3 regions of the Bacillus sp. NPDC094077 genome follow, and region 1 is predicted to be linked to each of the others. Evidence: riboswitches for the same ligand, from Rfam matches in the RefSeq annotation. Region 1 holds a riboswitch; each other region holds the start of a gene.
The links. Region 1 has a riboswitch for S-adenosylmethionine ahead of ACQKNR_RS24295 (peptide ABC transporter substrate-binding protein). Riboswitches for the same ligand answer to the same signal wherever they lie in the genome.
Positions count from the first base shown of each region.

Region 2: linked by a shared signal. The riboswitch ahead of ACQKNR_RS07060 (ECF-type riboflavin transporter substrate-binding protein) and the one ahead of ACQKNR_RS24295 (peptide ABC transporter substrate-binding protein) in region 1 are both predicted to bind S-adenosylmethionine.
Region 3: linked by a shared signal. The riboswitch ahead of mmuP (S-methylmethionine permease) and the one ahead of ACQKNR_RS24295 (peptide ABC transporter substrate-binding protein) in region 1 are both predicted to bind S-adenosylmethionine.

Region 1 is NZ_JBNNUF010000014.1:44,149-48,168, forward strand. Features, by position in the region: gene proC (pyrroline-5-carboxylate reductase) at 123-926, shown strand; gene ACQKNR_RS24290 (aldo/keto reductase) at 928-1,761, shown strand; SAM riboswitch class I at 1,915-2,019, shown strand; gene ACQKNR_RS24295 (peptide ABC transporter substrate-binding protein) at 2,155-3,795, shown strand.
Region 2 is NZ_JBNNUF010000002.1:419,430-423,449, forward strand. Features, by position in the region: gene ACQKNR_RS07050 (macrolide family glycosyltransferase) at 1-690, shown strand, start outside; gene ACQKNR_RS07055 (aspartate/glutamate racemase family protein) at 740-1,420, opposite strand; SAM riboswitch class I at 1,574-1,689, shown strand; gene ACQKNR_RS07060 (ECF-type riboflavin transporter substrate-binding protein) at 1,829-2,377, shown strand; gene ACQKNR_RS07065 (ABC transporter ATP-binding protein) at 2,388-4,020, shown strand, end outside.
Region 3 is NZ_JBNNUF010000015.1:71,687-75,706, reverse strand. Features, by position in the region: gene mmuM (homocysteine S-methyltransferase) at 1-559, opposite strand, end outside; gene mmuP (S-methylmethionine permease) at 534-1,943, opposite strand; SAM riboswitch class I at 2,027-2,134, opposite strand; gene ACQKNR_RS24815 (hypothetical protein) at 2,482-2,775, opposite strand; gene ACQKNR_RS24810 (helix-turn-helix transcriptional regulator) at 2,781-2,981, opposite strand; gene ACQKNR_RS24805 (hypothetical protein) at 3,256-3,852, opposite strand; gene ACQKNR_RS24800 (lysozyme family protein) at 3,905-4,020, opposite strand, start outside.

The sequences.
Region 1 (4,020 bases):
TTGTATCAATCCTCCTCCCTCCAATTTCATTCTTTTCGCTATAAGCCTTTTCTTTTTACAAAATTCTCTTGAAAATGGTATCGTTTTTTATAACATATCTCTACTAGAAAGGAATAAAGGATATGCTTAATAAACATCGAATTTTATTTATTGGTGCCGGTCGTATGGCAGAAGCTATATTTTCCGGATTACTTAAAACAAGCAAAGAATACATCGAAGAAATTATCGTTTCCAACCGAAGTAACGCAGAAAAGCTAGAGCAATTACAACAACGATATAATGTGTCCATCACTACAGATTGGAAGCAGCATATTGCATCTGTTGATACGATTGTTTTAGCGATGCCACCTGCTGCACATGAACAGTTATTAAAGGAGTTATCTCCTCTTCTAACCAACCAATTTGTCGTAACAGTAGCTGCCGGAATCGGACCATCTTATTTAGAAGAAAGACTTCCTCAAGGCACACCCGTTGCTTGGATTATGCCAAATACAGCTGCTGAAATCGGAAAGTCTATCTCCTTATATACGACGGGACAATCCGTAAACGAGATGCATCAAGAAACTTTACAACTGCTTGTAAGAGGCATTGGTACTTCACAACTTTGCACTGAAGAAGAAGTTCATCAACTTACTGCAGTTACTGGAAGTGCACCAGCCTTCCTTTATTACTTTGCTGAAAGCTTAATTGAAGCAACAAAAAGTTATGGAGTCGATGAAGCAACCGCAAAACACCTTGTCATTCAAATGATCTCTGGCTCTGCTTCTATGCTTGAACAAACACAAGATCCAGCTAACCTCCGTGAACAAGTAACAACACCAGGAGGTTCAACAGCTGAAGGTCTTAAAGCTTTATATGAATATAATTTTTCAGAAGCAATTCAACAAGCGGTAGAAGCAACAAATAGAAAAGCTAGGGGGAAATAATATGAGTTTAGCTAGTTTAAAAGACTATACAACATTACATAATGGTGTGAAAATGCCTTGGTTCGGTTTAGGTGTTTTTAAAATAGAAGATGGATCAGAAGTAATTGATTCTATAAAAGCAGCAATTAAAAATGGATACCGCAGCATCGATACAGCTGCAATCTATAAAAATGAAGAAGGCGTTGGTCAAGCAATTCGCGAATCTGGTATTCCTCGTGAAGAGTTGTTCATCACTTCAAAAGTATGGAATAGCGATCAAGGTTACGAATCAACACTTCAAGCATTTGAAACTACTTTAGAAAAATTAGGCCTAGAATATTTAGATTTATATTTAGTACATTGGCCTGTAAAAGGAAAGTATACTGAATCGTGGAAAGCACTAGAGCAGCTTTATAAAAATGGCCGTGTTCGTGCTATCGGTGTGAGCAATTTCCATATTCACCATTTGCAAGACGTATTTAAAATCGCTGAAATTAAGCCAATGGTTAACCAAGTAGAATACCACCCACGTTTAACGCAAGAAGAATTGCATACTTTCTGTAAAGAACATAACATCCAGCTTGAGGCTTGGTCACCATTAATGCAAGGGCAACTACTGGATAACCCAACATTACAAGAAATTGCAACAAAATATAATAAATCAACTGCACAAGTTATTTTACGCTGGGATCTACAAAATGAAGTTGTAACAATCCCTAAATCTATTAAAGAACATCGCATTATTGAAAATGCAAATATATTCGATTTTGAATTAAGTGCTGATGATATGAGTACAATTCAAGCTTTAAATGAAAATCATCGCGTTGGTCCGGATCCAGATAACTTTAACTTCTAGTAGGAAAACCACTGCCATATGCAGTGGTTTTCTATTTCAAAAAAACTGAAAATTTAAATTATATTTCATTCGATTGACACTTCATTCTTCAAGGTGTAAGATTTTGAATTATCAAAGAAACACAAAAATTTAATAAAATTTATTCGTTTACTCATTGTATCAAGAGAGGTGGAGGGACTGGCCCTTTGAAACCTCGGCAGCAGGTTCATTTTGAATACTGTGCCACTTCCTGCAAGCTTTATGCTTGAAAGATAGAATGAGGGACTTCGTTTATATACGGGTGCATAACTTGTACGTAAAAATCCCTCTTTCTCAATACGAAAAGAGGGATTTTTTATTTTTCATTTCCCTCATCATCATCCAATCTTATTAATTATTTAGGAGGAAAATCAAATGAAAAAGAAGTTTGTACCCGGTATCGCATCAGTTGTAGGAGTAAGTATTTTATTAACTGGTTGCGGTAGTTATAAAAACGAAGCTAGCGGAGCAAATGCAAAAGACGAGGTACCTAGTAAACAGGTTTTAAACTTATCTTCACCTACTGAAATACGAACAATGGATACAGCTCGTGCTACAGATACTGATTCTGGTCAAGTAATGAGAAACGTATTTGAAGGTTTGTATAATCTTGGTGAAGGTAACAAACCTGTCCCTGGCGTTGCAAAATCTCATGAAGTAAGTGGTGATAAAACGAAATACACATTCCATTTACGAGATTCAAAATGGTCAAACGGTACTCCTGTTACAGCGAAAGATTTTGTCTTTGCTTGGCAAAGAGCTGTCGATCCAGCAACAGCCTCTGAATATGCATTTCTATTCTTTGATATTAAAAACGCAACAAAAATTAACAACAAAGAGCTTCCAGCCGATCAACTTGGTGTAAAAGCAGTTGATGACCATACGTTTGAGGTAGAATTAGAGCGCCCTGTTCCATATTTTATTAGCTTAACAGCGTTCCCAACATTTCTACCAATTAACGAAGAATTCTTTAAAGCACAAGGTGATAAGTACGCTTTAGAAGATAATACAATTTTGTACAACGGGGCTTTTACACTAAGCGATTGGAAACATGAACAAAGTTTTAAATTTAAGAAAAATCCTACCTACTGGGATAAAGATAATGTCAAACTGGAAGAAATCAATTTTAACGTCGTAAAAGAAAAATCAACCGAAGTGAATTTATTCGAGTCAAAACAATTAGACCGTATAAAACTAACATCTGACTTCGTTGATAAATATAAAAAGGATGCTAACTTTAAAGAACGTCCGAACGTAGGAGTACAATTTTTACGTATGAATCAACAAAACAAAGTACTTCAAAACGTTTCTGCACGCCAAGCAATTGATCAAACAATTGATCGAAAATCCTTTGTAAATACGTTATTAAATGACGGCTCTACACCAACTTATAGTCTCGTTCCAAAAAACTTTGCAAAAGGTCCTGATGGAAAAGACTTCCGTACTGCAAACGGCGATTTAACAAAGGTTGATACAAAATCTGCACAAGAATTATGGAAAAAAGCAAAAAAAGAACTTGGTTCTGAAAAAATCACATTAGAATTATTAACAAGTGATGGTGACCTTGAGAAGAAAACTGGTGAGTTCCTAAAAGGACAATTAGAAAAAAATTTAGATGGCTTAACAGTAAATATAAAACCTCAACCACGTAAGCAACAAGTTTCACTTTTATTAAAAGGTGACTACGAAATTGGAATTGATGGTTGGAGCCCTGACTTTGCTGACCCAATTACATTCCTTGAATTGTTTACAACGAATAACCCTTACAACTTAGATCACTACTCTAATAAAGAGTTCGACGAAACAATTGAAAAAGTTAAAACTACTTTAGCTGGTGATGAAAAAGCTCGCTTTAATGCATTACTAGCATCAGAGAAAATATTATTTAAAGACTCTGTTATCGCTCCTCTTTACCAAAAAGGAGAATCCTATTTAGAACGTTCTTATGTGAAAGGAATTGTACAAGTGGACTTTGCAGGTCAATTAAACTTCAAATGGGCAAAAGTTGAAAAATAAAATACAACTTTAATTGGAGTTTTTCCACCCACGCCAATTGTTTTTTGCAAAATATATTAAAAGTAGATCCCTTAATATGAGGGAGTCTACTTTTTCAATATATTATTCCAAGAAATTAACACTCTATTTTCATTATTGACATATAGTTATTTCTAGTGTTAATATTCTAAATAATCAAAGAGACGAAATATTACACTATTAAAATATAATGTCTACTACGTTGAA
Region 2 (4,020 bases), on a different contig from region 1:
TTTGGAGTGAAACCAAAGAATTATCTTCAATTTATGAATAATAAGGGAGATATTAGTCTCGTGTATACAAGCCGTTATTTTCAGCCTAATAGTGATTCGTTCGGAGAAAATAATATTTTTATTGGACCGAGTATTTCAAAGCGTAAAAAAAATGTAAAGTTTCCACTTGAATTGCTTATAGGTAAGAAAGTTATTTATATTTCAATGGGAACTCTTCTTGAAGGACTCGAACCATTCTTTAATACTTGTATTGATGCTTTCTCAGATTTTGAAGGGGTAGTCGTATTGGCAATTGGTGATAGAAATGATATTTCTAAAATTAAGCAAGCGCCAGATAATTTTATAATTGCTCCATACGTACCTCAATCAGAAATATTAAGTGAAGCAGATGTTTTTATTACACATGGCGGCATGAATAGCGTCCACGATGCAATTCATTTTAATGTCCCATTTGTGATAATACCGCATGATAAAGATCAGCCTATGATCGCGCAAAGACTAACTGAGCTTGAAGCAGCACATAGATTATTAAAAGAGCATGTTAATGTGCAAACTTTAAAAGAGGCGATAACAGATGTTCTTTCAAATGAAAAGTACGAACATGGCATACGAAAACTTAATGATAGTTTTTTAGAGTGTGGTGGTTCAAAAAGGGCCATTGCAGTTATTGATTCTCTTTTAAATAAATAGTTTGGACAATATAAAAGCATAGAGGCTCCACCTTTATGCTTTTATATTATTATCCAGCAAATTGTACAGCAGTATTTGCATGTAAAAAAGCAGTATCAAAAACAGGAACAGTTAGATCGTTTTGAGAAATGAGTAAAGGGATTTCAGTGCAGCCAAGTAATATACCTTCCGCACCGTTTTGAATTAATGAATTTGTAATTTGTAATAGCTTTTCTTTTGCCGTTTTTGAAATAATCCCTTTACTTAATTCATTTAAAATAACATGATGAATAAAAATTCTTTCCTCGTCATTTGGAATAATTGTCTCAATGTTATAATTTGCTAGTCTTTTTTTGTAGAAATCTTGTTCCATCGTTTGTTTCGTTCCTAAAAGTCCAATACGTTTTATATTATGTTCTACTATTTTTTTAGCACTTACATCACCAATGTGAAGGAGTGGTATTGATATTGCCTGTTCTACTTCTTCAGCAAATAAATGTACCGTATTTGAACACATTAATAAACATTCAGCCCCAGACTTTTCCACTTTTTTTGCAACTGTGATTAATTCATTTTTCACTTCTTCATATTGATGATTTTGTAATAAAGTAGTTACTTCACCAAAGTCCATGCTATATAAAACTAGCTTCGCATTTTGATCGTATTGAGAGAGTGTAAGTGTATTAATATGTTTATAGTATAACGTTGTAGATTCCCAACTCAATCCGCCAATTAAACCAATTACTTTCATTATGCATTCCTCCCGAAACAATTTTGAACTTATTATTTCATAATTCCGATAAGAATACAATGATTTAAATGAACTATTTAATGAAAAATAAAAATAGTTAGAAAAGTGTTGAATTTTTCTCTTCATAGTGCCATAATACAAATTACAAATTAATACTTATCCAGAGAGGTGGAGGGAACGGCCCTAAGAAACCTCAGCAACCCCTATGTAATTTCATAGGAAGGTGCTAATTCCGCAGAGGACACGATGTGTTTTTTGAAAGATAAGAGGATTCTTGAACGTGAAAGAAAATGACCTCTTATGTAAGAGGTCATTTTTTGTTGTATAGAAAGGGAGTGTCGATGCATAATTCATTTTTTTAATAAATATAGAGTAATAAAAGTTTACTAATATGAGAGGGGAATTGTCATGAACAAATTATCAACAAAGTTAGTAGTAGCAATTGGAATTGGAGCAGCCTTATACGGGATATTAGGACTTTGGGGATTTTCTATTGCACCAAATACATTTATTAAACCTGCATTAGCTATATTAACTGTTTTTGGAGCGTTATTTGGTCCATTGGCAGGACTGTTAATAGGTCTTATCGGTCATACCGTAACAGATACGATTGCTGGATGGGGTATTTGGTGGGGATGGGTTATTAGTTCAGGTATTATCGGTTTTACGATGGGGATCATTCAAAAAAGGGTGGGCTTTAGTGTGAAAAACGGGACGTATAATAAGCGTGATATTTCATATTTTGCAGTTGCGGGGTTAGTTGGAATTGTTATTGCTATTTTATTTGCTGGGGCATTCGATATTATTGTGATGGGAGAACCATTTGACAAAATTGTTATACAAATACTAGGTGCAATAATTGCTGATATTATTGTATTTTTAGTTCTTGGATTACCGATTACAATCGGCCTAGCTAAATCAAATAAGAAACATACACATTTAAAAATTGAAAAGTAGGGATATTAATATGCATCCAATTATTTCTTTTGAACAATTCACCTTTCAATACAGGCATGCTGCGCAGCCTACTTTAAAAGACATTACCTTTCATATATATCCTGGGGAAAAAGTACTAATTGCTGGGCGAAGCGGTTCAGGAAAGTCGACATTGGCTCATTGTATCAATGGGCTAATCCCATTTTCTTATGAAGGGATTAGTACTGGCAAATTTTTAATTGCAGGAAAAGATCCAAGGAAAGGCAGTATTTTTGAGCAGAGTAAACATGTAGGAACAATTTTGCAAGATCAAGACGCTCAATTTATTGGTCTGACAGTAGAGGAAGATGTAGCATTTTATTTAGAAAACGAATGTGTTAATCAAGATGATATGAAAAAGATTGTATCAGACTCATTAACAAAGGTAAATATGAATACTTTTCATAAACAAAGTCCACATGAATTATCAGGAGGTCAGAAGCAAACGGTCTCTTTAGCAGGACTGTTAACAACAAAAGCCGATATATTATTGTTTGATGAACCGTTAGCAAACTTAGATCCAGCAAGTAGCTTACATACGATAGAACTCATTAAAGATGTACATGAACAATATAATAAAACAATTGTAATTATTGAACATCGTATAGAAGAAATTTTAAAGCTGAAATTAGATAAAATCATTTTAATTGATGATGGCGTAATTGCTAGGATAGGGACACCAGAAGAGATTTTAGCATCTCGTATATTACCGCGTATTGGCTTAAGAGAGCCTATTTACATAGAAGCACTAAAACGATTAAATTTTGATAGTAATAATGATGTAATATATCCACTTGAAAATCTAAAAAAAGAAAGAGTATGTAACGTTATTAAAGATTGGCTGAAAAAGCAAGTTGTATTAAAAGGTACTACTAAAAACAAGGAATTACTTAAAGTGGAGAATTTATCATTTTCATATCCTAATAAACAAAAAGTATTAAAAAATGTAAATCTTTCGATACGTGAAGGGGAAATTGTAGCACTTTTAGGCCACAACGGAGCTGGGAAATCAACTTTAGCTCATAGTCTTATTGGCATAAATAAAACAAAAAATGCGGAGATTATATTAGGTGGAGTAAATATCAATTCTTGGTCTATAGGTAAACGTGGGGAGCTTATATCTTATGTGATGCAAAATCCAAATCATATGATTACACAACCTACCGTTTTAGAAGAAGTTTCATTTACATTAAAATTAAAAAAGTTTTCTATGGAAGAAATTAAGAATAGAGCAGAAGAAACTTTAAAAATTTGTGGTTTATATCCATTTCGAAATTGGCCAATTCAAGCATTAAGCTACGGACAAAAAAAGAGATTAACAATTGCATTTGTATTAACAACAAATCCAAAACTTATCATATTAGATGAACCGACAGCTGGACAAGATTATTATCATTATAAACAGTTTATGTCGTTTATTAGAAAACTAGCTAAAAAGAGAATATCATTTATTTTTATCACACACGATATGAATCTAGCATTAGAATATGCCGACCGAGCGGTAGTATTACATGAAGGAGAAATCATTGCGGATAATACTGTGTCTACTGTATTAGGACATCAAGAAACGTTACAAAGAGCTAATCTTAGAGCGAGTTCTTTATTCAATCTTATTAAATTTACTG
Region 3 (4,020 bases), on a different contig from region 1:
GCAATAATGTATCTAATACTCTTGCTTCTTGCAGGGAAGGGATCGTTTCAAATGCCAATAGATCTGCACCTGCTTCGATTAACGCTGACATTCTCGAACGATGAAAGTCTGCTAATGTTCTATCTGTCACACCATAGTTGCCTACATACTCTGAACCATCTGCAAGGTAAGCACCGTACGGCCCAACTGATGCAACAACCAATGGTTTAGGCCTATTCGTTTGCGTATTTTCCTTCCAAAAATCATCTCTTGCCCTTCTTGCAAGTAACACCGTTTTCTTAATTAATTCCAAAGCTTCCTGTTCTTGTATTCCGCGCGCGGAAAAACCACTAATAGTAGCTTGATAGCTTGCTGTTATGGCACAGTCCGCTCCAGCACGAAAATAGTCTGAATGAACCTGATAAATTAGTTCCGGATTTTCTAGTAACACACGTGCCGACCAAAGAGGATCGTCCAAATTACATCCATGCGCCTCCAATTCTGTAGCTAATGCTCCGTCAAGAAGCATAATGGAATGTTGGGATAAAATATCATCAATTGGGTTGATTTTGTTCGACATAATCTACGCCCCTCTTTTTTAGATTTTTTGTTAGATAATAACTTCCATAGCAAAACAAAATAAACGGTATGCCGCAATATAAGGCAATTCTCTGTGTTGGATCGAATGCAATTCCAATACACGATGCCAGACAAAGGATAAAAGAAGCAATTGGTACTAATGGATATAGTGGTGTACGATAAATCAAGTCCTTTTCAGAATTTCCTTCTTTCAAAAATTGTCTGCGAAATAGGAACTGGGAAGCACTAATACTCATCCAAACTACGACTACTGCTAGACCGGAAATGGAAACAAGTACGATATAGACAGTATCTGGTGCCACAATACTTGAGAGCAAAGCCAAAGCTCCACCCACCATGCTGAAAATAACGGCGTTGATTGGAACACCTTGCTTCGTCATTTTTCCAAAAATCGGTGATATCGTATTCTTATTCGCAAGCGACCAAAGCATTCTAGAAGAGGCATAAAGGCCTGAGTTTGCCGCAGATAAAATGGCTATTAAGATAACGAAATTCATTATGTCAGCTGAATATGGCACCCCAATTCGTTCTAGAACTGCAACAAAAGGACTCTCTAATACCCCCGCATCAGAACTAGGCAATAACGCAGATAAAACAACAATCGTTCCTACAAAAAAGATGATCAATCTCCACAGAGTAGTTCGAATGGCCTTCGGTATCATTTTTTCCGGGTTCGCTGTTTCTCCAGCTGCAATGCCTATTAATTCTGTTCCAGAAAAAGCAAAATTAACCGCAAGCATGGTCATTATAATGGCCGTAGCACCATGGGGAAATAAACCTCCACTTGTAAAATTAGAAAAGAATGGTGCTGCTTTTGAATGAGTCATCGGAAGAAACCCTAGCATTGCCGCTACTCCTAAAACAATAAAAATCACAATAGCTATAACCTTTATCGATGAAAACCAAAATTCGGATTCGGCAAAAAATTTAACAGTCAGAACATTTAATACAAAGATCAAAATGGCAAAAAGAGCACTCCATACCCAAACATTAATCGATGGAAACCATCGCTTCATAAGTAATCCTGCGGCTGTAAATTCAGAACCTAAAGCAACAGTCCAAGTTAACCAATACAACCAGGCTACTGTATACCCTGTACCCGGTCCAATGTATTTAACTGCATAACTATGAAATGCGCCCGTTTCGGGCATATGTACGGAAAGTTCTCCTAAACATAGCATAACTAGATAAACCACTAGCGCACCAACCAAATAGGATAGAATTGTTCCAAATGGGCCAGCTTGTTGAATAGTGTAACCCGAACTTAAGAATAAGCCCGTTCCAATCACCCCACCAAGTGATAGCATGACTAAATGACGTGCTTGCATTTTCCTTTGAAATTCTTGCCCATTTTTGTTCTCCATTTCTACTCTCCTTTAGTTACTATCCAGAAAAAACAAAAACGCACTCTAAAAAAGAGGGCGCTACTGACAAATAAAAACGGAAGCTCTCATCTATCAGGATTATCACCCGCTGGAATTAGCACAGTGTCTACTTAAGCAGACCTGTTGCTGAGGTTTCATAAGGCCAGTCCCTCCACCTCTCTGGATAAGAAATATTTTTTTATAACCTTATCAATCCATTCAATAACTGTCAAGATGATTCTGTTTTTTAAAAAAATTATCTATTATAGAAATACAAAAAATAGAGTATTACTATAAATGCAACCCACTCCTTCTTGGGTATTATTTAAAAATCGAACATACAAAACCTCATTTATTTATAATACGGTTCACAAGCACTTCCTCAAAATTTGATGCACTTCTAAATATCTTCTTACTTCTTTGGCTATGGGGGTCACCATACATATCCAGCAACTTAGGGATGTGTGACTCTACCCCTTTTTAAAAGAAACACTTTGTTCAAACGCCTACTAGAACAAGATAAAAAGCCTAACTCATGTTAGTAATTTTTCCTGTTTCTGTTGATAAATATAAAAATACTGCCTAGCACACTTAATGCAAGCACAAAATATAACAATAAATCAGGTAGAAATTCTGAAGGAACAATATCTATCGATTGAAAAATAATAATGGTAATGATACCTAAATATAGAATGTTGTACAATACATTATTTGTTTTATATTGAATTTCTCTCCCTCTTTCGTCTTTTGCCTCATCACTTGATTGAAATTTTACTACATACATCTGACTGATGAATATTAAAACTAAAAATAAAGATTTTAACCACAACATATGTCTCACTCCCCCTGATAATCGAACACGTCAGTTATTGACTTTTCAAATTCATTTGCGATTTTAAAGGCAAGAATTAGAGAAGGATTATATTTATTTTTTTCAAGAGTAGCAATAGTTTGTCGACTAACACCCACCCTTTTTGCCAGTTCTTCTTGCGTCCAACCTTTTTCTGCTCGGCAAACTACAATTCTATTATGTAACAAAAGCAACACCTCTTAAGAAAATTGCAATTTATTTCTTACAATTCGTAAAGTATTTTTGACAAAGTATTTTTGCAATTAAAAATACGCATAAAAAATATCCCTTTATACAAAGGGATATTTTTTATAAACGGTATAACTTTCTTTAAAACGGTACATCTTTTTTATAAACAGTACGACTTTATTTCAAAGTTACAGTAAACACCTAAAAACCCCTCTTATTAACAATGCTAAGAGGGGTTTTTCTATTACTCTACATGTAATATGTGTACACCACTTAAGGCATACGATCTTTTAAATCTGCTAAAGGTATAAGCTTGTCGACAAGCCATAACTTCTTATTTCCATCATAGATAAGATTTATTTGCATTAATGACATATTATCAGATGAAACACCATTAACTGTAATTTTACTTTTCACTTTTGCTAATATATTAGCTTTAGTAGTGTCTAAGAATGCATAGTACAACTCGCCACCTGTGTATTCAGACTGAAAGGAGACTTTTTTCTTTTCTTTTTCATCTACAGTCCCTGGAGCAGATTGCGTTGGCCCACCTGGTGGAGTTAATTCTTTCTTTGCATTTGGTGTTATATATGCATCGATATTAGCAAGGTAGGATTCACCTTTACCAGTATCATACGTACGGAAAGCTTTAAGGAATCGTTCTGCAGCTTCTTTTACTTGTTGTTGATTATTACTCTTTAGAGCCGACAACTCCTTTTTTGTATCGTTGTATTGCGCCTCCACCTTTTCCACTTTTTTTGTTAATTTTATATTATTATTTTTAAGTTTTTCATTATCAGATTGATATTTCACTAAAAATCCTATACTACATATTAATAGGATTGCTATTATAATGGTAATTTTCTTCATCTATTTACCTCCTTTTTGCAGTTTCATGAGTTGCTAAGTGTTAATTGCAGTATTATCTAACCACACGACCATACCCCGCAAAATGTTGTTGAAAATATGCTTTGCTTAAATCAGCATATCCAATTGGATCACCAGCATGATACATGGTATTATTTCCTACATAAATGC